DNA from 2 places in the Salinisphaera dokdonensis CL-ES53 genome. Region 2 is predicted to be linked to the other one. Evidence: riboswitches for the same ligand, from Rfam matches in the RefSeq annotation. Region 2 holds a riboswitch; the other holds the start of a gene.
What was found. Region 2 has a riboswitch for glycine ahead of gcvT (glycine cleavage system aminomethyltransferase GcvT). Riboswitches for the same ligand answer to the same signal wherever they lie in the genome.
Positions count from the first base shown of each region.

Region 1: linked by a shared signal. The riboswitch ahead of SADO_RS12925 (D-amino acid dehydrogenase) and the one ahead of gcvT (glycine cleavage system aminomethyltransferase GcvT) in region 2 are both predicted to bind glycine.

Region 1 is NZ_APND01000004.1:101,357-113,497, forward strand. Features, by position in the region: gene hrpA (ATP-dependent RNA helicase HrpA) at 1-1,496, shown strand, start outside; gene SADO_RS12875 (hypothetical protein) at 2,037-2,663, shown strand; gene SADO_RS12880 (invasion associated locus B family protein) at 3,164-3,682, shown strand; gene SADO_RS12885 (hypothetical protein) at 3,746-4,369, shown strand; gene SADO_RS12890 (acyl carrier protein phosphodiesterase) at 4,379-4,960, opposite strand; gene SADO_RS12895 (aminotransferase class V-fold PLP-dependent enzyme) at 5,090-6,217, shown strand; gene SADO_RS12900 (cysteine hydrolase family protein) at 6,248-6,847, opposite strand; gene SADO_RS12905 (DUF302 domain-containing protein) at 6,929-7,405, opposite strand; gene SADO_RS12910 (carbonic anhydrase) at 7,593-8,219, opposite strand; gene SADO_RS12915 (GGDEF domain-containing protein) at 9,045-10,073, shown strand; gene SADO_RS12920 (cupin domain-containing protein) at 10,195-10,560, opposite strand; glycine riboswitch at 10,665-10,757, shown strand; gene SADO_RS12925 (D-amino acid dehydrogenase) at 10,920-12,141, shown strand, end outside.
Region 2 is NZ_APND01000001.1:643,623-655,763, forward strand. Features, by position in the region: gene gcvPB (aminomethyl-transferring glycine dehydrogenase subunit GcvPB) at 1-850, opposite strand, end outside; gene tpx (thiol peroxidase) at 904-1,410, opposite strand; gene gcvPA (aminomethyl-transferring glycine dehydrogenase subunit GcvPA) at 1,447-2,832, opposite strand; gene gcvH (glycine cleavage system protein GcvH) at 2,911-3,306, opposite strand; gene gcvT (glycine cleavage system aminomethyltransferase GcvT) at 3,380-4,489, opposite strand; glycine riboswitch at 4,546-4,629, opposite strand; glycine riboswitch at 4,651-4,735, opposite strand; gene SADO_RS02955 (UbiH/UbiF/VisC/COQ6 family ubiquinone biosynthesis hydroxylase) at 4,797-6,002, opposite strand; gene ubiH (2-octaprenyl-6-methoxyphenyl hydroxylase) at 5,999-7,243, opposite strand; gene pepP (Xaa-Pro aminopeptidase) at 7,240-8,592, opposite strand; gene SADO_RS02970 (UPF0149 family protein) at 8,690-9,235, opposite strand; gene mrtJ (JDVT-CTERM system glutamic-type intramembrane protease MrtJ) at 9,279-9,725, opposite strand; gene SADO_RS02980 (JDVT-CTERM domain-containing protein) at 9,732-11,024, opposite strand; gene SADO_RS02985 (hypothetical protein) at 11,003-11,401, opposite strand; gene argE (acetylornithine deacetylase) at 11,525-12,141, shown strand, end outside.

The DNA.
Region 1 (12,141 bases), on a different contig from region 2:
GGTTGAAGGACAACGACGACCTCGTGCTGCGTTTCGACGAGGAGACGTTGTTGCGTCATGCCGGCGTGGATCTACCCGAGGACGCCTATCCCGAAACCATGCGTCTGGGCGATCTGCCGATCGGCCTAGACTACGCCTTCGAGCCCGGCACCGAACGCGACGGCGTCACGGCGCGTGTACCTCTGGCCGCACTCAATCAAATGCCGGCTCAGCGTGCTCAATGGCTCGTGCCGGGGCTGCTCGAGGAGAAATATCGCGAATACCTAAAAGCGCTGCCAAAACGGCTACGCCGTGCGGTAGTACCAGTGCCTGAATTCGCCCGCGCTGCCGCCGAACGCGCCGATTTCGGCGAGGGCGATCCGCTAGACGCTCTGCGTGAAGCGGTCCATGCCATGACCGGCGTGCAGATCCCGGCCGACGCTTGGGACGACTTCACGCCCAGCGCGCATCTGCAACTACGTTTCGAGATCGTCGACGACGATGGTGAAACCGTGGCTGTCGGCCGCGACCTCGAGGCTCTGAGCCACGACCTCAGCGGTCGAGCCCGCGCCGCGGTTGCCGAAGCCTCCGACGATGATCTGTCCGAGACGGGACTGACGGCCTGGCCGGATCGCGACCTGCCCGAACAGGTAGAGCTGCGTCACGCCGGTGTGCGAGTGCAGGCAACCCCGGCGCTGATCGATCGCGGCACCCATGCAGACCTCGAACTGCTCGACGACCCCGAACAGGCGGCAGTGCAACATCGCTTGGGGACCATCCGTTTGCTACGCCTCGGCGCAGCCAAGCAGTGCCGACTGGTCAAGCGCGACCTCAAGGATTTCAAATCGCTCGCGGTCCAGAAATGGCCAGACCCGCCGCCGACCGCGCTAGCTGACCCGGCGACGCAGAGCAGCATTGCGCTCGATACCGAATCGGTACTGCTGGCCGATCTGCTCACCGCGCTGATCGGCCCGCATATAGAAACGCCGATCAGAACTACGGCCGCATTCGCGTCGCTTGTCACTGAAGTGCGCGCAGACCTTGTGGCCGAGGCGGTCGCACTCTGGCAACGCCTACAGCCGGCCCTCGCGAGACTCGCGGCCGTCAATAAGCGGTTGTCGAAGAATATCGGCCTCGACTGGATGGCGGCCGTGGAAGACATGCGCGATCAACTCGCCCATCTCGTCTACGCTGGGTTCATTAATGATCAGAACGACCCAGCGGCCTTCGCGGGACACTTGGACCGCTACCTGGCCGCTCTGGAACAACGCCTAGACAAACTGGCACGGGAAGGTGCCAGCGCCGATAAACAGCGCATGCAAGAGATTGCGCCGTACTGGCACGCGTACAAGCAGCGTGCTGAGCGTGCGCTATCACGTCGACAACGACCGCAGGAACTGCGGACGCTGCGCTGGATGGTCGAGGAATACCGCGTACAGGTATTCGCTCAACCGTTGGGCACCGCAATGAAAGTGTCTGCTAAAAGGCTCGATACGCTCATCTCCGAGCTCAAGTAAAAACTCGGAGGACGAGTCAAACGGCGTTTTTCTACGCGCACGAGAGACCACTGTCGGTATCGGTGACACTCGGCAAAGATACGATCCTTGCCTTCTCTATTGCTCGGGTGAACGAAAAAATCCAATAGATACAGTCACGCGGGAATTATCTCGAAATTGATGATCGAAGAGAAATACGAACTGCTTGTCGCGGCAAGGCCACGCCGGCTGCCAACCCACGTGCCATGTGTCGGATCATCTGACATTCGATGCGGCCTTGGCGACAAATTGACGAATAAGTCAGAAGTTCGTCGGGCCCATGCGGTTTAATTTTTTATGAAATCGACATCGAAGTTTGCTTGAGAAACCCTACAAGCGCCTGTTGATAAAACGAAATAATCCGGATCGGCGGGGCCTGTTTCATATCTTTGGGTCCGCGGGCGATCAGTCCGGACGCGTTTGGCCTGTGTCTTGCAATCCCCTCATCAAGCCGCAGCAGCGCCTCACCGCCTGATGGGCTTATGAAGAGCCAATGGTCATTCCATCATGAGGGGTAAAGAGATGAACCTACGTCAAAAACTAAGCGGTGTGCTCGCGCTGCTGCTCGTATCCGCCGGCGCACAGGCGACACAGATCCAGGCCGGTTATACGGTTGTTGCGAACGAGACCGACCCGGGTCTCGTAATAGAAAACATGGATATCGCATCCAACCCGTTCACCTTTGATCTGGACCCGGGCGACTCCGTTACGTTTGATCTTTTCAAGATATGGACCAACGAAGGAACGGTTAACGGTGACGACCAAGACCCGATGGGGATAGCTGTCAACTTTGACTTCATTCTGCCCGAGGTCGGTGGCTCGACCGTGAGCGGCGACACGGTAGGTAACAGCGTGTTGTTCGGCCTGTATCAGGAAGGCATGTTGACCTGGAATGGCCCGGCCGATTTCTTCTATGGACCTTTTGGTGACGGCCAGATTCAGATCTCGTTGTCCGACGAAACGTTCAACGAAGGTTTGTTCGGTCTAGATGGGGGTAAGCGCAACGGTGCGAGAGTCGCGGCCACGCTGAGCCTGATCGCCGATGCAACCGTAGCTGCGCCTGGCACGATTGCGATGTTTGCACTCGCTCTGGTGGGCCTGGGATTTGTGGCGCGTCGCCGCCGCTCGGGTTTCGATTCGACGATCTAGTAGCGTCAAGTCGACGGTATCGAACCGGCAACCTTTGGGTTGCCGGTTTTTTATTGCCGTTGATTGTCTAGTTACCGATAGCGCAGCCGCGCTTCATAATGGTGGCTGGAATTGCGGACGCCGCGGCGAGATTCGGCCGACGCCTCTATCCCGCGGCCGGTTACATCTGATGGATGGCCGCGCACTTTCGAAGTGTTCGCATGTTGCCCACCGGTGTTGGCGACGCGGCTGGCCAAAAAATCAAGGTTTCATCTGGGCGACGGTCGAGAGGTAGTGCTTGCTTTCGACAAAGCACGGAAGTGAACTGCGGACAACCGGGTCGAAGAAGTCTGCGAGCCGTGAACGATTTGTACGACCCTGAGGGTTATGAGAACCGGCAGACCCTCCGTGCACTCAGTGGCCTCAACTGACGGCCGGGTGTGTTTACCCATGTGACTCGGCCACGCGTGCGGCTTTGTCTAGTAAAGTAAGCGCACATACACGCTCTGGGATCATTGGATATGTCGTTGCGCCTTGTATCGGGTTTTAGCGCCGCCGTTTTCGCGGTATCGCTGCTGTTTTCCGCGCCGGGCTTCGCTCAGCAATCCGGCGGCGAGAATATGAAGGTCGAGACCTATAACGACTGGGAAGTTCGCTGCCCTGAACAGGCCAGGAACGGCGGCTGTGAGATGACGCAGCTCGTCAACAGTCCGGATAACGGCAAGCCGATTTTGCGCGTGGTGATGGGGTACCCGCCGGAAGTGGATACCGCGGCCATGGTGTTCATCTTGCCGCTGGGCACGCGGCTGGCGCCGGGCGTGCAGCTGCAGGTGGACAGCGGCCAGGCGCAGGCGTTTCCGTTCCAGATTTGCCTAGAGCAGGGCTGCCGAGCGGATTTCCCGGTCGACGACGCGCTGCGCAATCGCATGCGTAGCGGCAGCAACGCCACCGTGAGCCTGATTGATCCGCAGGGCGAGCGCATGGACCTGACTGTTTCGCTGCAGGGGTTTACCGACGCGGACAACCGTATCCGTCGATAGCTGCCAAGCGCGCCAACCGATGCGGCGGCCTGCAACTGGCCCCAGTCGGTTGGCGCGGGCACAATGGCGAGCAGCGTTCCAACCACCCCCGCCATGACTCACAACCCCGACGCGCCTAGTCCGGAATCCCGTACCGAGTATTCGTATGAGGCTTTCGGGCGCGACTTTTTTGAGACGGCGGTTACGACGGATCGTATCCAGGCTGCATTAGCGAGCCTGACGGGTAATGCGATCGACTTCGGGCCCCGCAATGTCGGCCCGGCGGGGCTGGCCAGCATCAAGGCAAAGGGGGAAATACGCGAGCCTTCGGTCTCGTCAGTAGAAGGCGATCTGATTCAGTTTTCGGTCGTCATCCCGATCTATCTCGAGCTGACTGTGCGTCTTGCGGCTCACGATCACCGTTTTCGTGCGGATCTACGCGCCAAGCTGTCGTTGACGGCGCGCGCGAAACGTCCCCTGCATGTATTCATCGATATTCCCGCACCGAGCGAGAAGGATGTCGAAGTGAAAATCGAGGCCCAGGGACTGCGTGCCTCGGTACTGGATGGGGTCGCGGACGTGGATGGAGAGCTGCGCCGCTTCGTCGCGCGCTACATTGCCAAAGAGATCGAGAAACCGAATATTCGATCGATGCGCGATATCGATGTTCGTCGAGCGCTCGAGAAGAACTGGGAAGACACCGCCTGAGCGACGGCGCTATTTCCGCTCGCTGTCGAGTTCGCGAACGACCTGTTCAAGCTCTGCAAGTAGCGGCGCGATCGAGGCGTCGAAAGCCTCATTGAGTGCGAGCAGTTCGGGCAACGCGTCCCCAACCGGATTTTGGCGACGCAATCGCCGCTTGACCGAGTCGAGCGCTCGTTTTATTCCCTCCGGCTGCGCATAACCGACCAATACGCTGGATAGCCCGCGGAGACGGTCGGCACTGAAGGGCGCGTCGTCTGGCCATTCGGTGATTACGCGCGTCTGCGCGCGGCGTGCAAAGACGGGCAGCGACTCGTCGTGAAAACGATGCCATTGCCGCGCCAGCGCGTGATCGAGGCCGATATCGACAACGATGCCGGCATAGCGACGCAGCGGCGGATTGAAGCGCTGGCGTAGTGTGCGATGGAGGGCATGGTCGTCGCTGTGGCGGTCGATGGCGCGATGAAGCTTGATCCCGTGCCGCGTACGCGGCGCAAAACGATCGTCGAGCCAGCCTTTGATCTCGTCGCCAAGGATCTGGCCCGCGAAAGATGTATTGCTGCGGTCTGCGAGCAACAGGTGAGCCAGCAGATTCATGGTTTGGTTTCGTCGCGCATACCCTCAGCATACAGGCCGCTAGAACCTTTATCGGTGCGACGCTACCGGCGACGTCACTGTTTTATGCGACAGTAAGTGCTTTGACGCGCAGACACTCAGGTGGAGCACATGACGGACTCATGGTCGCCGGTCGACCCGGGCGGGTTGCTCGAGTATTCGGTCGTTTATACGGATCGTTCGCTCAATCACATGTCGGTACGTTTTCAGGACGTGCTGAATGGAATCTCCGAACGGTTGAAGGAAGTCTATCGCGCGCGATCCTGTGTGATCGTACCGGGCAGCGGTACCTTCGGTATGGAAGCCGTGGCGCGTCAATTTGCCGGCGGCCAACATTGCCTGATCATCCGTAATGGCTGGTTCAGCTATCGCTGGACCCAAATACTCGAGATGGGCGATATCGCTCGAAGCTCGACGGTGATGCAGGCACAACGCGAAGGCGAAGGCGCGCAGGCGCCGTTTCGCCCGGCGCCGGTGGAGACGGTCGTCGCACGTATCCGCGAGGAAAAGCCCGCTGTCGTTTTCGCGCCGCATGTCGAGACGTCGGCCGGCATGCTTCTGCCCGACGACTATCTGCGTGCGATTGCTGATGCGGTGCACGAGCACGATGGCCTGTTCGTGCTCGATTGCATCGCTTCCGGTACCCATTGGGTCGATATGGAGGCCTGCGGCGTGGACGTGCTGGTCAGCGCGCCGCAGAAGGGGTGGAGCAGTTCACCTTGCTGCGCGATGGTGATGTTGAGCGCAACGGCCCGTGAGCGGATCGAATCGACCACCAGCAGCAGCTATGCCTGCGATCTGCGCAAGTGGCTGCAGATCATCGAAACCTACGAGGCCGGCAAGCACGCCTACCACGCCACCATGCCGACCGACGGCCTGACCCGGCTGCTGGCGATGATGAAAGAGACCGAGGCGCTCGGCCTGGACGCGGCCAAGGAACGCCAGTTCGCGCTGGGACGCGCGGTGCGCGAACGGCTCGAGGCGAAGGGGTTTCGCAGTGTGGCGGCCGAGGGCTTCCAGGCGTCGGGGGTTGTCGTGAGCTTCACTGACGACCCGCAGATCCAGTCAGGTCAGCGCTTTCGGGAAGCCGGCGTGCAGATTGCAGCCGGCGTGCCCCTGATGTGCGACGAGGGCGACGACTTTCACTCGTTCCGGATCGGTCTGTTCGGCTTGGACAAACTCGAGAATGTCGACCGTACCGTGACGCGATTTGCCGAGGCGCTCGAGCAGGTCAGTTGAACGGCGCCTCGGCGTTAGCGGGCTGAATTTCTAGCCGGGTAGATCGTCGACGTCGTCTACGACGACGCCGAACAGGTCGGCAATGCTCACCAGGCTGGCTTCGTGCAGATCGGCGGCACGGGTCACGTGATCGCCACGAGCCAGGTCGCGAGTTGCGGTTGCAGCGGCGACCACGGTTGGCGCGTACCCCTGATTGAAAGCACCCCGGGCCGTGGAATTCACGCACATATGGGTCATGAATCCGCCAAGTACCAGCTGGCTTGCGCCGGCCTTCTGCAACTGGTCGTGCAGATCGGTGTTCACGAACGCATTCGGGTGTGTCTTGGTGATCACCGACTCGCCGTCACGCGGCGCGACCTCGTCGGAGATCTGACCCAGCGCGGTATCCAGATCATAGGGTGAGCCGGCGCCCGCGTCGTGACGGATATGGAACACGGGAATTCCCGCATCGCGTGCACGCATGAGCAAAGTCTGAGCGCGCGATAGCGCGGCCTCGACACCGACGAGCTGCATCACGCCTTCCCGATAGGTGTTCTGGCAATCAATAAGCACGAGCGCGGATTGGGACAACGACGGCGGCGCGTCGCTGAGCCCGGATACCGTACGCAGTCTGGGGGAACCTTCAGCCATGGTCGATCTCCTGATCGCATGAAAATGCCGCGTTCGTGACGCGGCTTGTTATTTGTTGTGTCGTGATTGTCGGACGGCGCTTTAGCCGCCGCTCTTCTCGGCGACCGTTGCCTTGGTCAGACCAGCGAGGGCCTTGCTGATGGGCTGTGCCGCGGCACAGTCGGAGGCACCGTGACGTTCGGCGATGTAGGCCGGGTCGTTGTAACCCATCCATGTCTGGCCGTCTGCATCTTCCCAGACCAGCGCCTTCAGCGGCAGATCGATACCGATCGATTGCGCGCATTGCATGAACGGCGTACCGCCCTTCGGGTTGCCAAAGATCACGACGGTGGTGGGGCGCAGCGTCATGTCGACCTTCTCAGCGCCCTTGGCATGCTCGACAGTCGCAAAAATCGTCAGACCTTTCTTTTTTGCGATCTTTTCGAAGCGTTGGACTGTCTCGGCTACCGGATACGGGCTTTCGGTTTTCACGAGGCCATCTATTGAGTCGGCGGCAACGGTCACGCCGGTCGAGCCAAACAGAAGCGCCATCGCCGCAAGACTGGATAGTAATTTCATTGTTGTTCTCCTCGTTGTTTTAGACAGGTCGGCTAGATCCCGGGCAGCGCTTGTCGGAGGCTGCTAACTGCATTTGACCGAGAGTAGCCGGCTTACCGGGTATGGCCAAGCTGTCCGCGGTCGCAAGCTCAGCGACCGCGTTGGTAATCAGGTGGATGGTCGTGTGAGCGAAAAGATCGAGTGTCGATCAGTCTTCGACATACTCGTCCAGAAACACCACTTCGCCCGTCTCGATCGCGTATTCCGCGCCGATAATGGTGAGCTGCTTGTCGGTGATCAGCTGCTCGAGAATGTCCGAGCCATTCCGGAGCCGTTGTACCGACTTGGCCACGTTGGCCCGCACACCGGCGCGGATCAACGCATGGCGATCGCTGGCTAGGTCGGTCTCCAGGAGCTGCTCTACCGACGGTCGAACGCGGTCCACGATGGTTCGCAGATTGGGTGACTGATTCTCGGTCGGTTGTTGCAGCTCGTCGAGTGTTGTGGTGACGGCGCCACATTGCGTGTGGCCGAGTACGACAACCAGCGGGGTGCCGAACTTGGCCGCTGCGAACTCGATGCTGCCGATCTGAGTCGGCGCAACGATGTTGCCGGCAACACGGATAACGAAAAGATCACCAAGCCCCTGATTAAATACAATTTCCGCCGGCACACGGGCATCCGAGCAACCCAGGATGATAGCGAACGGTTCCTGCTCTCGGACCAGTTCGGCGGGGCGCGGATACTTGCTCAGCGTGGCCTCGTTCTGGATATTATCCATGAACTGTCGGTTGCCCAGTTTGAGGCGCTCGATCGCTTCGGCTGCGTTGATCATGGGGTGTCCAAGTCCTTTAAGAAACAGTGGGTCGATGTCGGAAAATCGCTTACCAACTTACACCAAGCGCGGACGCTCGGCACGAGCCAGCCCTGAGCTGGCATGCCCGCGACGGCCAGGCGTGGCCAAGCGTTAACCACCATCCACTATTGACCGATCGGCGAATATTCCAGAGGTCGGGCCGAAGACTAGGTTTGCCCGCTCACGCGTCGACCGCGCGTGGCCGCAGTGGTTTTCACGCGCACGGCCGATAGGGTGTATCAGACGCTTATTGAACCAGCGCGGGTATGGCTATGGATAGCTCACCAAGGCCGCCAGCGTGGTCGTGCGTGGCCAGGATTCTGGCGCACGCCCACTGTATAGGCGCCGCATTCCGGTCGGTAGATGTCCGCAGCTTCTTGGCAGCGGGCGCCTGTGGGACGCCGCGACTTGCGTGGCGAAGTCAGGGACCTAAGGACACTAATCGACCGGAATATACATGCGATCAGTTTCTTGGCCATAGATATCGCGACGATGCGCATGCGTGTTGAAGAAAACCTGAACGGGCAATTCATTTACGGGCCGTGTGGCTACTGCGAAAGAAGCGTCGACAGGTTGTTTGATTGTCTTTATAACCAGAATCGGGGAATTCATTGGAGTTGCGCGCAACCAGTCGGCTGCAGCGATTCGTGCCCTGGGGAGAATGCGTTGGCTGGTACGACGACATATGCGGGGGATCATCGCGGGTACGCCAACGTGCATGACGATGTGATGAAGTGGTCTGCTGCCGGCTCCTGTCGCGTCGAAAATATTGAGCCGCCTTGCGGCAAGGTGACGCGCTAACCCATGGCTGACCCGCAATACTCGTTCCGCAGCCGAGAGGTCAGCCCGCACCAGCGCGCCGTGCTGCGGGCGTTGCTGTGGTTTACCTGTTCCGCGGTACTGTGTTTCGCCGCCTTGCATTTCTATGTCGGTGATATCTGGCTGGCAGTGGCCGAGCTCTGTCTTGTCGCCTATGCCGCGCTGTTGCTGTACGTGCTTCAGGAAATCGAACGCCTGAGGCCTCGCAGCCTGCTCTTCATCGTGCCGTTCTTCATCGTGATGATGTATGCGCTCGCATCGCCAGAAAACGGCGCCACGGTGTTTGTGTGGGTGCTGCTCGTGCCTTTGCTGTCGCACCTGCTGCTCGGGCGATGGCAGGGCATGGTCGTGGCGATGGTGTTCATGGGCTGCGCCGGGGTGATTCTGGCGCGCAAGTTCGAGGTGACCCCGGGAATGCCGGGCTTGATCGAGGTTGTGCACGTCATACTTTGTGCGATCGCTATCGCTGGCTTCTCTCATGTGTACGAGGCGAGCCGTGAGCGCACCGAAGCCGAGCTGCGACGCCTGGCACTGGTGGATCCATTGACGGGCCTGGCCAATCGTTCGCGCTTTCGCGACGTATTCGCCCAGGAGCGCCAGCGGTTTCTACGCCATAAGACGCCGGTTTCGCTGCTCGTGGTCGACGTCGATCACTTCAAGCGCGTCAATGACGACTATGGTCACGATGCCGGAGATGTCGCACTGTGTTTTGTGGCCGACATCCTGGCCGGGCGTATCCGCAAGACGGATGTCGCCGGGCGGCTGGGTGGCGAAGAGTTCGGTATCCTGCTTTCAGGCGCCGATATCGACTATGCCCGGCCGGTGGCGAACATGCTTTGCGAGCGTGTTCGACTGCGGGCGTGTCGTTATCGGGGGCAGGAGATTGCGCTGTCGATCAGTATCGGCATCGCGGAGCTCGGCCGCGACGGGCTGGATTTTCGTAGCGTATTCGCGAACGCAGACCGGCGTCTTTACAAGGCCAAGGCGGAGGGCCGCGATCGCGTGGTGGGCTAGCGTCACGCGCCGCGTTGTACGGCTCGATTTGCTCGTGCCCGGTTGCAAAAGATAGGGCGTCAATCGACTTCGGCTGGTTGTGCGCCGTATGAAATACGAATGACGCTGACCCCGCCTGATTTCATTCCAGCGACTCGTAGCAGTCGGGTCGAAATCGTGGCGAGCAGATCGCGTGAAAGATCAGATCCTGCGTGCCGGTATTGTGAATGCGCTGCGGCGTGTCGGCCGGGATGAGTGCTACATCGCCGGGGGCGACTTGCGCGGGCGCCATGTCGCCGATTTCCACCGTGCCGGTGCCGCTCGCGATCAGGTAGCGCTCCACGGTGTTGCGCAGACGATGCCATGCCGTGGTGACCCCGGGCGCGACCCGCGCTCGGGCGATGGAGACCGCCGGGTCGCCCGGGTGGTTGGAGACTTCCAGAATCGCGCAGCGTTCATCGGTATCGAATTCGCTGTAAGCCGCTTGATACATCACTTCTGGCTGCATGCCCTTTGGCCCGCTCGTGTTATTCTTGACTCCCGGTCGATGCCCAGGGAAATGCAGCGACCGGTGGTCACAAGTTCATCTGTGTGACCACGGTACACAAACAGCGTGTGATATCGGGAGAGCTCGGTTCTGCGGAACCGGCGCCGAAGGAGCAACCGCCCCGGAAACTCTCAGGCACCAGGGACCGGTATCACCCCATCTTCCGAAGAGCTGCCGGTGCATTCGTCCGCCGGCACACCGAAGGAGCAAGCGTTTCGCATTTAGCCGAGTCGCGAATCTCTCAGGTCCAGAAACGGAGGGGCACTTTCTGCGCGGTGTGTGCAGGGATTCAAACGCTCGACGTTATCGGATAGAGAGTCATGAACCAGATCGCAGTCATTGGCGGCGGCATCACCGGCGTCACTACGGCCTACGCACTGATTACCCGCGGCTACGGCGTCACCCTCTACGACCGCAACCGTTATGCGGCGATGGAAACGTCGTTCGCGAACGGTGGGCAGCTGTCGGCCTCGAATGCCGAGGTATGGAACCACTGGCCGATGATTTTCAAGGGCCTGAAGTGGATGTTCCGCAACGACGCGCCGTTGCTCGTCAACCCGAAGCCTTCCTGGCACAAGTTCTCCTGGTTTCTGGAGTTCATGGCGGCCATACCGCAGTACCAGCAGAACACGACCGAAACCGCCCGCATGGCGATCGAGGCACGCGACTACCTGTTCTCCTGGGCCGAGCGCGAAAACGTCGATTTCGACGTCAAGCGCAAGGGCATTCTGCATATCTACCGCAATCGCTCGGGATACCGGCATGCGGAAAAGGTATCCAAGCTGCTGGCCGCCGGTGGCCTGGACCGCCAGCCGGTTACCCCTGAGGAAATGCGGGCCATCGAGCCGACGCTTGCCGGTGAATATTACGGCGGGTTCTTCACGGAAAGCGACTCCACGGGGGATATTCACAAATTCACCAATGGGCTCGCCGCTGCGGCGGAACGCCACGGCGTACGCTTTTGCTATAACCACACGGTCGAGAGCGTACGCACGGATGGTCAGCGCGTTCACGTAACGGCCTACGAAAACGACCTGCCCGATGACCGACACACAACGGAATTCGAGAATGTCGTGATCTGTGCCGGCACGGGGAGTCGGGACATGGCGGCCCAACTGGGCGACCGTGTGAACGTGTACCCGGTGAAGGGGTATTCGATCACCGTCGATCTCTCTGACCAGGCATCACGCGAGGCTGCGCCGGAAGTCAGCCTGCTCGACGACGAGACCAAGCTCGTCAGTAGTCGACTCGGGCCGGATCGCTTCCGGGTCGCGGGCACTGCCGAGTTTAACGGCTTCAACCGCGATATACGCGCCGATCGGATCGAGCCGCTGGTGGACTGGGTCAATCAGTGTTTTCCGGGCGTGCGCACGCAGCATGTGGTGCCTTGGGCCGGCTTGCGCCCGATGATGCCGAACATGATGCCGAAGGTTGGTCGCGGCAAGGTCGCGAACGTGTTCTACAACACCGGACATGGACATCTGGGCTGGACCCTGTCGGCACTTACCGCGGACTGGATTGCGGCCGCGGTCGACGAGCGGG
Region 2 (12,141 bases):
CGACCGCGCCGGAACCCGGCCCGCCGCCGCCATGCGGCGTCGAGAATGTCTTGTGCAGATTCATGTGGATGACGTCGAAGCCCATGTCGCCGGGCCGGACCTTGCCGAGAATGGCGTTGAGATTGGCGCCGTCGTAATACAACAGCCCGCCGGCGCCGTGCACGATCTCGGCGATCTCGAGGATGTCCTGCTCGAACACCCCGAGCGTGGACGGATTGGTGAGCATGATGCCGGCTGTGCGCTCGGATACCGCACCACGCAACGCGGCGATATCCACGTCGCCGTCCGAATCGGTCGGGATCTCGACCACCTTGCAGCCGCACATCACGGCGGTGGCCGGGTTCGTGCCGTGCGCCGCGTCTGGCACGAGAATCTCGTCTCGCGCGGTGTCGCCGCGCGACTCGTGATAGGCCTTGATCATGGCCACGCCGGTGAACTCGCCCTGAGCGCCCGCCATCGGCGTGAGCGAGACCGCGTCCATGCCGGTCACGGTGGTCAGCATTTCCTGCAGTTCGTACAGGCAGGCAAGCATGCCCTGGCCGTGGCTCGCCGGCGCCAGCGGATGCCGGTTCAGAAAACCCGGCAGCGAGGCGAGCGTGTTACAGGCCCGCGGGTTGTGCTTCATCGTGCACGAACCCAACGGATAGAAATGCGTGTCGATCGAGAAGTTAAGCTGCGACAGCCGCGTGTAGTGGCGCACCACGTCCATCTCCGAGGCTTCCGGCAGGCCCACGCCCGACTCGCGCCGTAGCGCGGCCGGAATATCGTCGATGGACGGCGCCTCGGCCGGCGCCTGTGCCAGTGCGCGGCGGCCGGGACGGCTGTGTTCGAAGATCAGCTTTTCGGTCATGGGGTATTCGGCCCGCCGCTTTCGCTCCGGGCTGTTCCAAATAGGTTGTGGCTTCAGACCTTGAGCGCAGCCAGGGCGTCGTCGTAGTTCGGCTCTTCCGCGATCTCGGCGACCAGTTCGCTATGGAGCACGGTGTCGTTCTCGTCGGCCACGATCACGGCACGCGCACACAGGCCGGCCATGGGGCCATCGGCGACGAGGACGCCGTAGTCTTCGGCGAAACGCTTGTCGCGCATCATCGACAGGGTCGTGCCGTTTTCCAGGCCCTCTGCGCTGCAAAAGCGCGCATGAGCGAACGGCAGGTCGGCTGAAATCTGCAGCAGCGCCACATTGTCCAGCGCATCGACCTCGGCATTGAAGCGCTTCACCGACAGCGCGCAGGTCGGTGTGTCCATGCTGGGGAAGATATTGAATATCTTGCGCTTGCCCGAGAAGGACTCGAGGCTCGCATCCCGCAGGTTGGAACCGGTGAGGCTGAAATCGGCCAGTTGGTCGCCTGCAGCGGGCAGCTTGCCGCCGACTTGAACCGGATTGCCCTTGAGCGTGATCTGCTGGGTCATGTGAGTCCTTGATTGATCGATGGAATCGATGGATGGCTAGGCGACCGACACCGCGGCGTGCGTGCGCAGCACGTCCGCCAGGACATCGGCATAGGTGTCGAGATCGGCGTCGGTCTTGGTTTCGGTGGCGCAGACGAGCACGGTGTTCTCGAGCGTGTCATAGAACGACGCAAGCGCCAGCCCGCCGAACACGCCGCGTTCGGCGAGGGCGTCCAGTACGGCCTGCGCATCGGCGGGCAGCCGCAGCAGGGTTTCGTGGAAACAGACGCTGTCGAACACACGCTCCACGCCGTCGATCGCGGTGAGCTTTTCAACCAGACGACGCGTGTTGGCGATCGAGGTCGCCGCCACATTCTCCAGCCCCTGGGCCCCCAGCAGGCTCATGTGGATGGTCGCAGCGGTGACCAGCAGCCCCTGATTGGTGCAGATGTTCGAGGTCGCCTTCGAACGGCGGATGTGCTGCTCGCGCGGCTGCAGCGTGAGCACATAGCCGGAGCGGCCATCGAGATCCTGTGTGCGGCCGACTACACGGCCGGGCATCTGGCGCACATGCTTCTTGCGACAGCACAGAATGCCGAAATACGGCCCACCGGACGCCAGCGGCGCACCCAGCGGCTGGCCTTCGCCAACCACGATATCCGCGCCCTCGCCATTGCCCCAGCGGCCCGGTTCCTTGAGCACGGCCAGCGACAGCGGATTGACCACGCCGATCGCCAGCGCGCCGTTGTCGTGCGCCCAGTCGGTGAGCGTATCGACATCCTCGAGCGCGCCGAAGAAATTGGGCTGCGGAATCACCAGCGCGGTGACGTCCTCGCCGGACCAGCGCTCGAGCGCATCGCGGTCGATGGTGCCCTTTGCGGTATCGAAATCGATCGATTCGAATGTGATGCCCTGGTTCGCACAGATGTTGTGCGCGACCTGGCGATAGAAAGGGTGCACGCTCGCCGGCATGAGGATGCGCGACGCCTTCGACTTGCGGTTCGCACGTACCGCCATGAGCACGGCCTCGGCCAGCGCTGAAGCGCCGTCGTAGAGCGAGGCGTTGGCCACGTCCATGCCGGTGAGACCGGTCATCATGGTCTGGTATTCGTAGACGACCTGCAGGGTGCCCTGGCTGGCTTCCGGCTGGTACGGCGTATAGGCGCTATAGAACTCGCCGCGCGTGGTCAGCTCCCAGACCGCAGCCGGGATGTGGTGCTCGTAGGCGCCGGCGCCGATGAAACACAGCCCGCCGCTATCTCGGGCCGCGCGCTCGCCCATCAGCCGCGATACCGCCTGTTCACTCGCACGGGTCGGAATCGAATCCAGACTGACATCGCGCAGGCGCGGATCGATCTCGTCGAACAGATCGTCGATGTCTTTTACGCCGATGGCGTCGAGCATCGACCGGATATCGTCTTCGGTATGCGGAATGAAGGGCATGGTGCCTCGCTGGTCGTTTTCCGGCTGCGCGACGCCGCCCCGCCGGATCATCGACCGGCGGGCGGCACGCGCAGCGCGCTAGTCTTCTTCGTCCTCGACGATGCCTTCGTAGGTATCGGCATCGAGCAGATTCTCGACCGCGTCCGGGTCGGAGACGTTGATCTTGAACAGCCAGCCTTCTCCGAACGGGTCTTCGTTGACCAGTTCCGGCGAATCCTCGAGCTGTTCGTTGATCTCGGCGATTTCACCGTCGAGCGGCGCATAGATATCGGAGGCCGCTTTCACCGACTCGACCACGGCAACCGCATCACCCGCGCCGACCTTGGTGCCAGTCTCGGGCAGTTCCACGAACACCAGATCGCCGAGCGACGACTGCGCGTAGTCGGTAATGCCGACGGTGCAGGTGCCATCGCCGTCGTAATCGATCCATTCGTGGGTCTTGGTGTAGGACAGATCCTTCGGGATTTCACTCATGGGGCTTTCCTTTAAGCAGAAGTCGCGCGCTGCGCTTTAACAGATGGTCGGTAGAGGCTACTCAGAAAGCCCCTCAGTCGTCGATACGGCTCTTGCCATTACGCACGAAGGGATAGGCCACGATCCGCGCGGGCAACCACTTGCCGCGCAGGCAGACCTCGACGCGCTCCTCCCATTCCGCCGGCACGCGCGCCAGCCCGATCGAGCGCGACAGGCTCGGCGCATAGCTGCCGCTGGTGACCTCGCCCTTGGCCTGCTTTTCGTCAGCGTCGCTGTCGGCGGCACGCACGGCCGCATGGCTGCGCATCACGCCGCGGCCTTCGAGCACCAGACCAACGAGCTTTTCGGCCACGCCCTGCTCGCGTATGTACTCGAGTGCCTCACGGCCGACGAATTCGCGATCGGCAGGCTTGAACGCTACGGTCCAACCCAAGCCCGATTCGAGCGGCGTGCGGTCCTCGTCCATGTCCTGGCCGTAGAGATTCAGGCCCGCCTCGAGCCGCAGCGTGTCACGCGCGCCGAGACCGACCGGTGCCACGCCGATATCGCGCAGCGTCTTCCATGCGCTGACCGCCTCGTCGGCCGGCAGCACCAGTTCGAACCCGTCCTCGCCGGTATAGCCGGTACGCCCAACCGAACGATCGCCCTGACTGGCGACACGGAACGGTTTGAGCTGCATGGCCGCTGCGCCGAGTTCGTCATCGAGCACCGACGCGCCGAGGTCGCGGCCTCGAGGGCCCTGTACCGCGATAATCGCCAGATCCTGGCGGTGCTGAATCTGGACCTCGAAATCGCGGCCCTGGCTGTGCAGCCAGGCGAGATCCTTTTCCGTGGTCGCCGCGTTGACCACGATCCGGTAAAGCTCGCCCGCCAGGTGATAGACGATCAGGTCGTCGATCACACCGCCGCGGGTGTTGAGCATGCAGGTGTAAAGCGCGCGGCCGTCTTCGTTGATCTTGACCACGTCGTTGGCGAGCACACGGCGCAGGAAAACGCGTGACTCGCTGCCGGTGATATCGACCACCGCCATATGCGATACATCGAACATACCGGCACTCTCGCGCACTGCCTTGTGCTCGGCGATCTGCGAACCGTAGTCGATCGGCATGTCCCAGCCGGCGAAATCGACCAGCTTGGCGTTGTCCGCGACATGCGCGTCGTATAGCGGGGTGCGTTTGGCCATCGGATTCTCAGGTTGAGCAGCAGTAAACAGGCACGACCGAAGCCCATGCTTCGTTCTGTCGCCCCTCTGTCCTGGCACCTGAGAGATTTGCCCCTTCGGTGAGCCGTGGTTGCCCGCGGCTGCTCTCCAGAGTCGACCGTGCCGCACGTCATGGCGCGGCGGCCGCGTGGTTCGGGTACCTGAGCGTTTCCGGGCGGGTGCGCCTTCGGTGACGGGCCGCAGCCCGTTCTCTCCCACGCGGTTCTTGACCGTGAAACCGACTATACCGACGCGCTCGGCTTGCGCCAAGCAAGCCCCCGATCGCTGGCTACTGCAGCAATCGCGGCCCGTCGGCGGCCAGTCCGACCGCTTGATGGATCATGATCTGGCGGATCGGCGCGAGATTCGAAGCCACGCCGATCGCCTGCTGGCGCAGGCTGCGCAGCAGCGGATTGTCGCTGCCATAGACGCGCTTCAGCGCGTCGGTGGCGCCCATCATCATCAGGTTTTCGGCCATGCGCGCGCGCTGATAACGCCGCAGATAAGTCATATCGCCCGCATCGCGATTAGCCGCGCGGCCGGCTTCGAGCGCGGCGGTCAGTTCGGCAACATCGAGCAGGCCCAGATTTACGCCCTGCCCGGCCATCGGGTGCAGCACATGCGCGGCATCACCAGCCAGCGCGACCCGCGGCCGGCAATATTCACGGGCATGCATCAACTTGAGCGGAAACGCCGCGCGCGTATCCATGCGCTCGATACGGCCAAGCACGCCGGCACTGGCTTCGGTCAGACGTGCGCAGAACGCGTCGTGATCGAGCTCGGCCAGCTCTGCTGCCAGCGCGTCGTCCGCATGCCAGGCCAGCGAACAGCGTCCGTCCGCGAGCGGCAGAAACGCTACCGGCCCGGTCTCCATGAACCGCTGCCAGGCGATATGACGATGATGCCGCTCGGGCGTGACCGCGCCGACCGTGCAGCGCTGACCATAGGCCCAGCCCGCGGTCTCGATACCGGCGGCCGCACGCACCGGCGAGTTCGCGCCCTCGGCACCCACCACGAGCGCCGCCTTGATCGTGCTGCCGTCGTCGAGATACAGATGCACGGCGTCTGTCTCGATGGCGAGGCTTTCCAGCATCGCCGGGCAAAAGATATCGACGTCGGTGAGCGCCTGCCAGGCGCTGTCGACGACCAGATCGTTCTCCACGATATGACCGAGTTCGGGCAAGCCGACCGCCGTATGTTCCAGAAACAGTTCCGCCGCACTGCCCGCATCCCAGACCTTCATGCCCGTGAACGCACAGCAGCGACGCCGCTCGACCGAATCCCAGAGACCGAGATTGTCGAGCACGCGACGCGGACCGGGCGCGATCGCGGACAGGCGCAGGTCGTAATCGTCGTTCGTATCGAAACGCTTCGGGCGTTTGGCCTCGACCAGCGCCACCGAGAAATCGGCGCGGCTGAGCGCCACCGCCAGAACGGCGCCCACCATGCCGCCGCCGACGATGGCGACGTCGTATCGCGATGTGCGTGTACTCATGCCGATCCCTCGCGAACGCTAGATGATGTCCTGGCCGGCGCCAAGGCCAAGCCCATGCTGCGCCGGGCCATGTCATCGCGAATCGCCGGCAGCAGCGACAGGCCGAACAAGCCGGCACCCCGGGCATGATCGAGCCCTGGGATACGATTGGAGAAAACACGCACGATGGCGTCGGTGAAGTTGGCCACGCGATGCTGATCCGGGCGACGAGCTTCGGCCCAGCCGTTCAGCAGATCGGCGGTTCCCGGATCGAATTCCGGATCGGCCGCCAGACGTTCGCGCAGCATGGCGGCGAGCACCAGCGCATCGCGGATGGCGAGATTGAATCCCTGGGCCGCGGCCGGATGCAGCGCGTGCCCGGCGTTGCCGATCAGCACCGCGCGGTCCACCGCAGCTCGATCGCAGAGCACGCGCGCCAGCGGATAGCTGCCGCGCGGGCCGGCCAGTTCGAGCGCGCCGAGGCGCTGACCGAAAGCGTCCTGCAAAGCGTCGATGAATTCATCTTCGCTCGCCGCACAGAGCTGCTCAGCGCGTTCGCTCGGTAGCGTCCAGACCGCGGCGCAGGTTTCGCGAGTGCGCGGCAGCAGTGCGACCGGGCCGTCCGGGGTGAAACGTTCGTAGGCGCAGCCACCGTGGGCACGCTCGGGCTCGACAATGGTAATGACGGCGCGCTGGTGATAGTCGTCGGTACGCGCGCCGATGCCCAGCGCGCCGCGCACCGACGAGCGCGCGCCGTCGGCGCCCACCAGCAGGCGCGTGCGCAGGGTTTCGACATCGCCATTTTCACGCGTGCAGCTGATCTCGATACGTCCGTCTGCCTCGTCGCGCTGTAGCGACTCGAAGCGCGCCGGGGCGATGACATCGACGCTCGGCATCGCCGCCAGGCGCGCACGCAGCGCCTCGATCATGGTGAGATTGGGCAGCACATAGCCCAGCGCCGGCAAACCATAATCGGCTGCATTGACGCGCACGGTGCCAAATCGACCCTGTTGGGAGACGTGCAAGCGCTTGATGGGTGCGGCGTCGCGGGCCATATCCGCCCACAGGCCGAGTTGTTCGAACAGCGCGCGCGTGCCCCAGGCGAGTGCTGTGGTGCGGGCCTGCATGTTCGCGTCGGCCGGGGCATCGAACGGCACCGCCTCGACGAGCGCGATGGACAGGCCGCTATCAGCCAGCGCACAGGCCAGGCTGGCGCCGGCAAGCCCGCCACCGACGACGGTAATGTCGTAGTCGCGGCTCACGCGCTTGCCCCGACCGTCTCGCCCGCCATCAAGGCCTCGATCTCGTCGGCGTCCTTGGGCACGTCGGAGGTGAGCACTTCGCAGCCGTCGTCGGTGATCACGATATCGTCCTCGATCCGTATGCCGGTATTCCAGAAACGCCGCGGCGCGCCCTCGCTATTCGCCTGTACGTAGAGACCGGGTTCGACGGTCAGGGCCATGCCGGGCTCGAGCAGCCGCCATTCGCCATCGCTCTTGTAGTCGCCCACGTCGTGTACGTCCATGCCGATCCAGTGGCTGGTGCCGTGCATGAAAAAGCGCTGGTAGCTTTCGGTTTCGATCACGTCCTCGGCGTCGCCTTCGAGCAGTCCGAGCTTGAGCAGGCCGTCGACGAGTACATGCAGCGCGGCTTGGTGAACGGCATTCACCGGCGCGCCGGGACGTGCGGCCGCGATAGCAGCGCGGTTGGCGGCCAGCACCACGTCGTAGAGTTCGCGCTGGGCTTCGGAGAAGCGCCCATTCACGGGAAACGTGCGGGTGATATCACCGGCATAGCCGCGATACTCGGCACCCGCGTCGATGAGCACCAGATCGCCGTCCTTCATCGGGGCACTGTTCTCGATGTAGTGCAGCACGCAGGCGTTCTCGCCGGCCCCGACGATGCTGGGATAGGCCCAGGTCATGCCGTCGACCTCGAACTCGTAGTGCAGCACGGCCGCGAGCTGGTATTCGTACATGCCCGGCTGCACCGCCTGCATCGCGGCGACGTGGGCTCGGGCCGAGGTCGCCGCGGCCTGGCGCATGAGCGCGACCTCTTCGCCGGATTTGCGCAGCCGCATTTCCTGCACGATGCGATCGAGCGCAACGATCTCGTTCGGCGGCGTGGCCCGGCGACCCTGGCTGCGCAGCTTTTCCATGCGGCGCAGCACATCGTGTTCGAATTCCTTGTGCGTACCCAGCGTCAGATACAGACGCCGGCGGCCGTTGAGCAACTTCGCAAGCCAGTTGTCGAAATCCTCGATATCGAATGCACTGTCTGCGCCGTACCAGGCCATAGCGCCCTCGGGGCCCGCGCGGCGCCCGACCCAGATCTCCTGCTCCACATTGCGTTCGCGGCAGAACAGCAGATAGTCACCTTCTTCAAATCCGGGCGCGATCACGGCGACCGCTTCCGGCTCGCTGAAGCCGGTCAGATAGCGAAAATCGCTGTTCGGCCGGTAGGGATAGTCGACATCGTTATTGCGGTTGCGCTCGGGTGTCGCCGCAATCAGCGCGACCCCGTCGTCGCCGACCACCTGTGCCAGCCGACGCCGGCGTGCGGCGTGATCGGCCTGACGATCCTGATGGCGCAGATGCGACTGATCCCTCATTCAATCCTCTCTACCGACGGACGGCTTCATATCGCCAATGTCGGCCCGGATCGGCCAACACCGGCCCACGGACAGAAATGCCCGGCGGGTGTTGTGACTAGTGCAGCGATTCGCGGGTACTCGGGCCCTCGCGCTTGGGCTGGAGCTCGAGAAAGATCATCTGTACGCCCACGCGAACATACTCGACCAGCTCGGCGTAATCCGCCTCGGCGGATTCAGACTGCGCCTCGTCCTCGGTCAGTCCCACACGGGACAGCTCGGTGAGATCGCTGATCACTTCCCGGATCTCGGGCGACAGCTTGTCGAGCTCGAACTGGCCGCTGTTGCTCAACCCGTACAGGAAACCGTCGCACCAGCGACCGAGCGAGCGTACCCGCTGGTCCAGTGCGACCTCGTCGTCGGGCAGCAGTGGCTTGAACCCCATATCCGGGTCGAACAGGCCTTCCAGCGTCATCTCGCGCAAGGCATCGAGCGCGCTGTCGAGCATGTCGGACTGCACGTCCTCGACTGCCCGCGATCCGCTGGTTTCATTGTCGATACACAGCATGCCGGTGAGGATGCCGTGGATTTCGCCCGGGGTCTGGACCGACTTGGCCTGGGTCAAGCCGACCTGAAGGGCTTCAAAGATATTTTCCTGACTCATCGCGCTTCTCTATTGCAATGCCGCATGGTACCAAAGCCGGGCCTCAGGACACGCCCGTCGAGCCACCCAGAAGACACAGATAAGCAGCGTTATAGAAGCCGTGCACGCTGATCGGCGACAGCAGACGGCCATGGCGTTCCCACAGCGCGCCGAACACAAGGGCCGGCACGAAAGTGGCCAGCGCCCAGGCCGGCGGGTGCTGCCAGAGATGCGCGGCCGCGAAACAGATCGCGGTGAAGACATTGGCCAGGGTGAGCGCGCCGATACGCCCGCGAAGACGAGCGGCCAGCGCATCCTGCACGCCCAGGCGGAAAACAACCTCCTCGAGAACCGGCAGTACGACGACCGCCAGTAGCATCGGCGTGATGCCCGGCCAGCGTAACGTCAGCGACAGCGGCGTCAGCCATGCGAGCAGAAAGACCGCAGGCAGAGCCGCGGCGAGCGCGACGCCATACCAGCGATCCCGCCACGGCTGCAGCGCAGCGGGCACGAGACCTCAGGCAGTACGCCGCCTGCGCAGCACCGCGCCGGCAGCGGCGACGAGCAGCAGCATCCAGAGCGGATCGAATCGTGCGTTGTCGGCGATCGTGCAGCCGCCACCGCCGCTGCCACCATCGTCGTCATCACGCGACGCGGACTGACCGCCGGCAACCATTTCCACGGGCTGCTCGACCTCGACGTCGTCAGCGGTCATGTCGCCTTGGATTGCTTCATTACTGTCGTCCGGGCAGCGCGTCCCGTTCGCCAACGGCCAGCCGATGTCCTGCAGCACGCAGGACGACAAACCGATGCCGCGAGTCACAGTATCCCCGCCGGTCGCAAACGGTTCCATGATCTGGTCCGGGCCGAGCGACGGATCCCAGTGGGCGATGGAACTGGAGCGGCTCAGCGCGGCCGGCGTGTAGATCTTCACCCGGCCCTGGTTGGTGCCTTGGGTCAGGGCCGGCGCACCGTTTGCGTTCGTACTGTCGCCCGCGAACACCACATTCGGCGTATTGGTCAGCGACTCACGGCGCTGCTCGTCGGTGAGATCGGGCCAGAACGGCTGGCCGCTGACCTCCAAGTCCTGAATAAAGCTGCTGTAGATATCCGGATAGCGAGTGCCACTTGGCGAACGCGGAAACTGGCCCGGCTGATTGCCGTCGCCGCTGGCGACCGCGACCAGCGAGACGAAACCGAGACCGTGGGTGAGCTCGTGGCCCACCGTGCTCACGAAACTCGGCTGGTCGTCCGGCGTGGCGCCGTCGATGCCGTAATACCAGCCCTCGCCGCCCAGGCAGTCGGCGTTGCTGTCGAGCCCCGGATTGAAGCGCGCGGTGACGTCGTTGACGGTATTGCTCACGCGCCGACCACGCAGGGCGTTGGCCAGTGCAAGCGGGTAGAAGATATTGGCTTCACGAGGACTCTGGGACGTGAAGTTCGCCACGAACGTCACCGGCGATGCGCTGGCGAGCGTGGCGCTATTACGGCCACAGGCGAATGTGCTGTCGAATGCCGCCTCGATACGAATCGGCACCGTGCTCTGTACACGACTGCCTAAAATCGCCGCCGCATAGCGAAAAGCGATTCGGCGCTGCGCCCCCAGGGTGTTGCCCCCGTTGCCGCCCACCGGTTCGACAGGCGTCGGGTCGTTGAAACCGCTGTTCGAACTGTCGCCCACGACCAGCACGATATCGGCTGCCTGCGCGCTGAAACTCGTCGCCGCGATGGCTGCCGCAACTACGGGCACGGTTAAAAAATGCAGGCGCCGGCCCAGCCGGCGATCGGTCAATGCTTGGCGCGTTCGCATAGGGCCTCCCGCTCGCTCTGGCTGGGCGCGCTTTCGGCATGGCCCATACGCAGCGTGCCGTCGTCACAACGCACGGCCCGCATGGCCGGCCCCGCATCGGGCGCGGGCGTCAGCATCTCGTCGCCGTCGTCGTTGGTCCACGCCTCCGGCTCGGCCGGGCGCGTGCGCTGGCTGGCGCCCTGTCCTTCGGACTGGGACTCGACCCGATCCGCGGCCGGCGCTTCGAGCACTTCGCCAGTCTGGGGATCGAGATATATCTTCTGCTGCGGCTGGTCGACATCCGCGCTCGCGGTACGGAGCGCGCCGGCAGCAAACACGCTGCCAACACCCATCACCGCAACCGCCAGCACTGTCGCCAAGGCTGACCCTGATTTCATGTCTATCTACCCGTGCAAGACCTTATGAAAGTCTGTCGGCGTCTTTTTCAATTCGCGCCTGTATGCAGGTATACCATGGCGGCGTTTCAGGGAATACGCGCGCCGACGAAAGGAATCGGGAACATGGCAGCACTGGACTGGCAGGACACGCTTGCCGAAATGATCGGCCACCGCACGATCAGCAGCGGCAACCCGGCGCTGGACTGCGGCAACCGCGAGGCGGTCGACGACCTGGCCGCCCGTCTCGAATCAAATGGTTTCGACTGCACAATCACGCCCATGCCCGGCCGCGACGACAAGGTCAACCTGGTCGCTCGACTCGGCCCGGCCGAGCACGCCGCCGAGCATGGGCTGGTGTTCGCCGGCCATATCGATACTGTCCCTTACGACGACAGCGGCTGGCATAGCGACCCGTTTACCCTCACCGAGCGCGACGGCAAGCTGTACGGACTGGGCACCTGCGACATGAAAGGCTTTATTGCCATCGCGGCCGGCGCGGCCAGCGAATACGCGGCAGGCGATCTCGCCGCCCCGATAAGCCTGCTGGTCAGCGCGGACGAGGAGTGCGGCATGGACGGCGCGCGTGCCCTGCTCGATGCGCATCGCGAACACGGCCAGCGCCCGGGCCGTTTCTGTGTGATCGGCGAGCCGACCAACCTGGTGCCGATCCGCCAGCACAAGGGCATTTTCATGGAGACCGTCGAGGTGCACGGCGCCTCGGGCCATTCCAGCGATCCGGC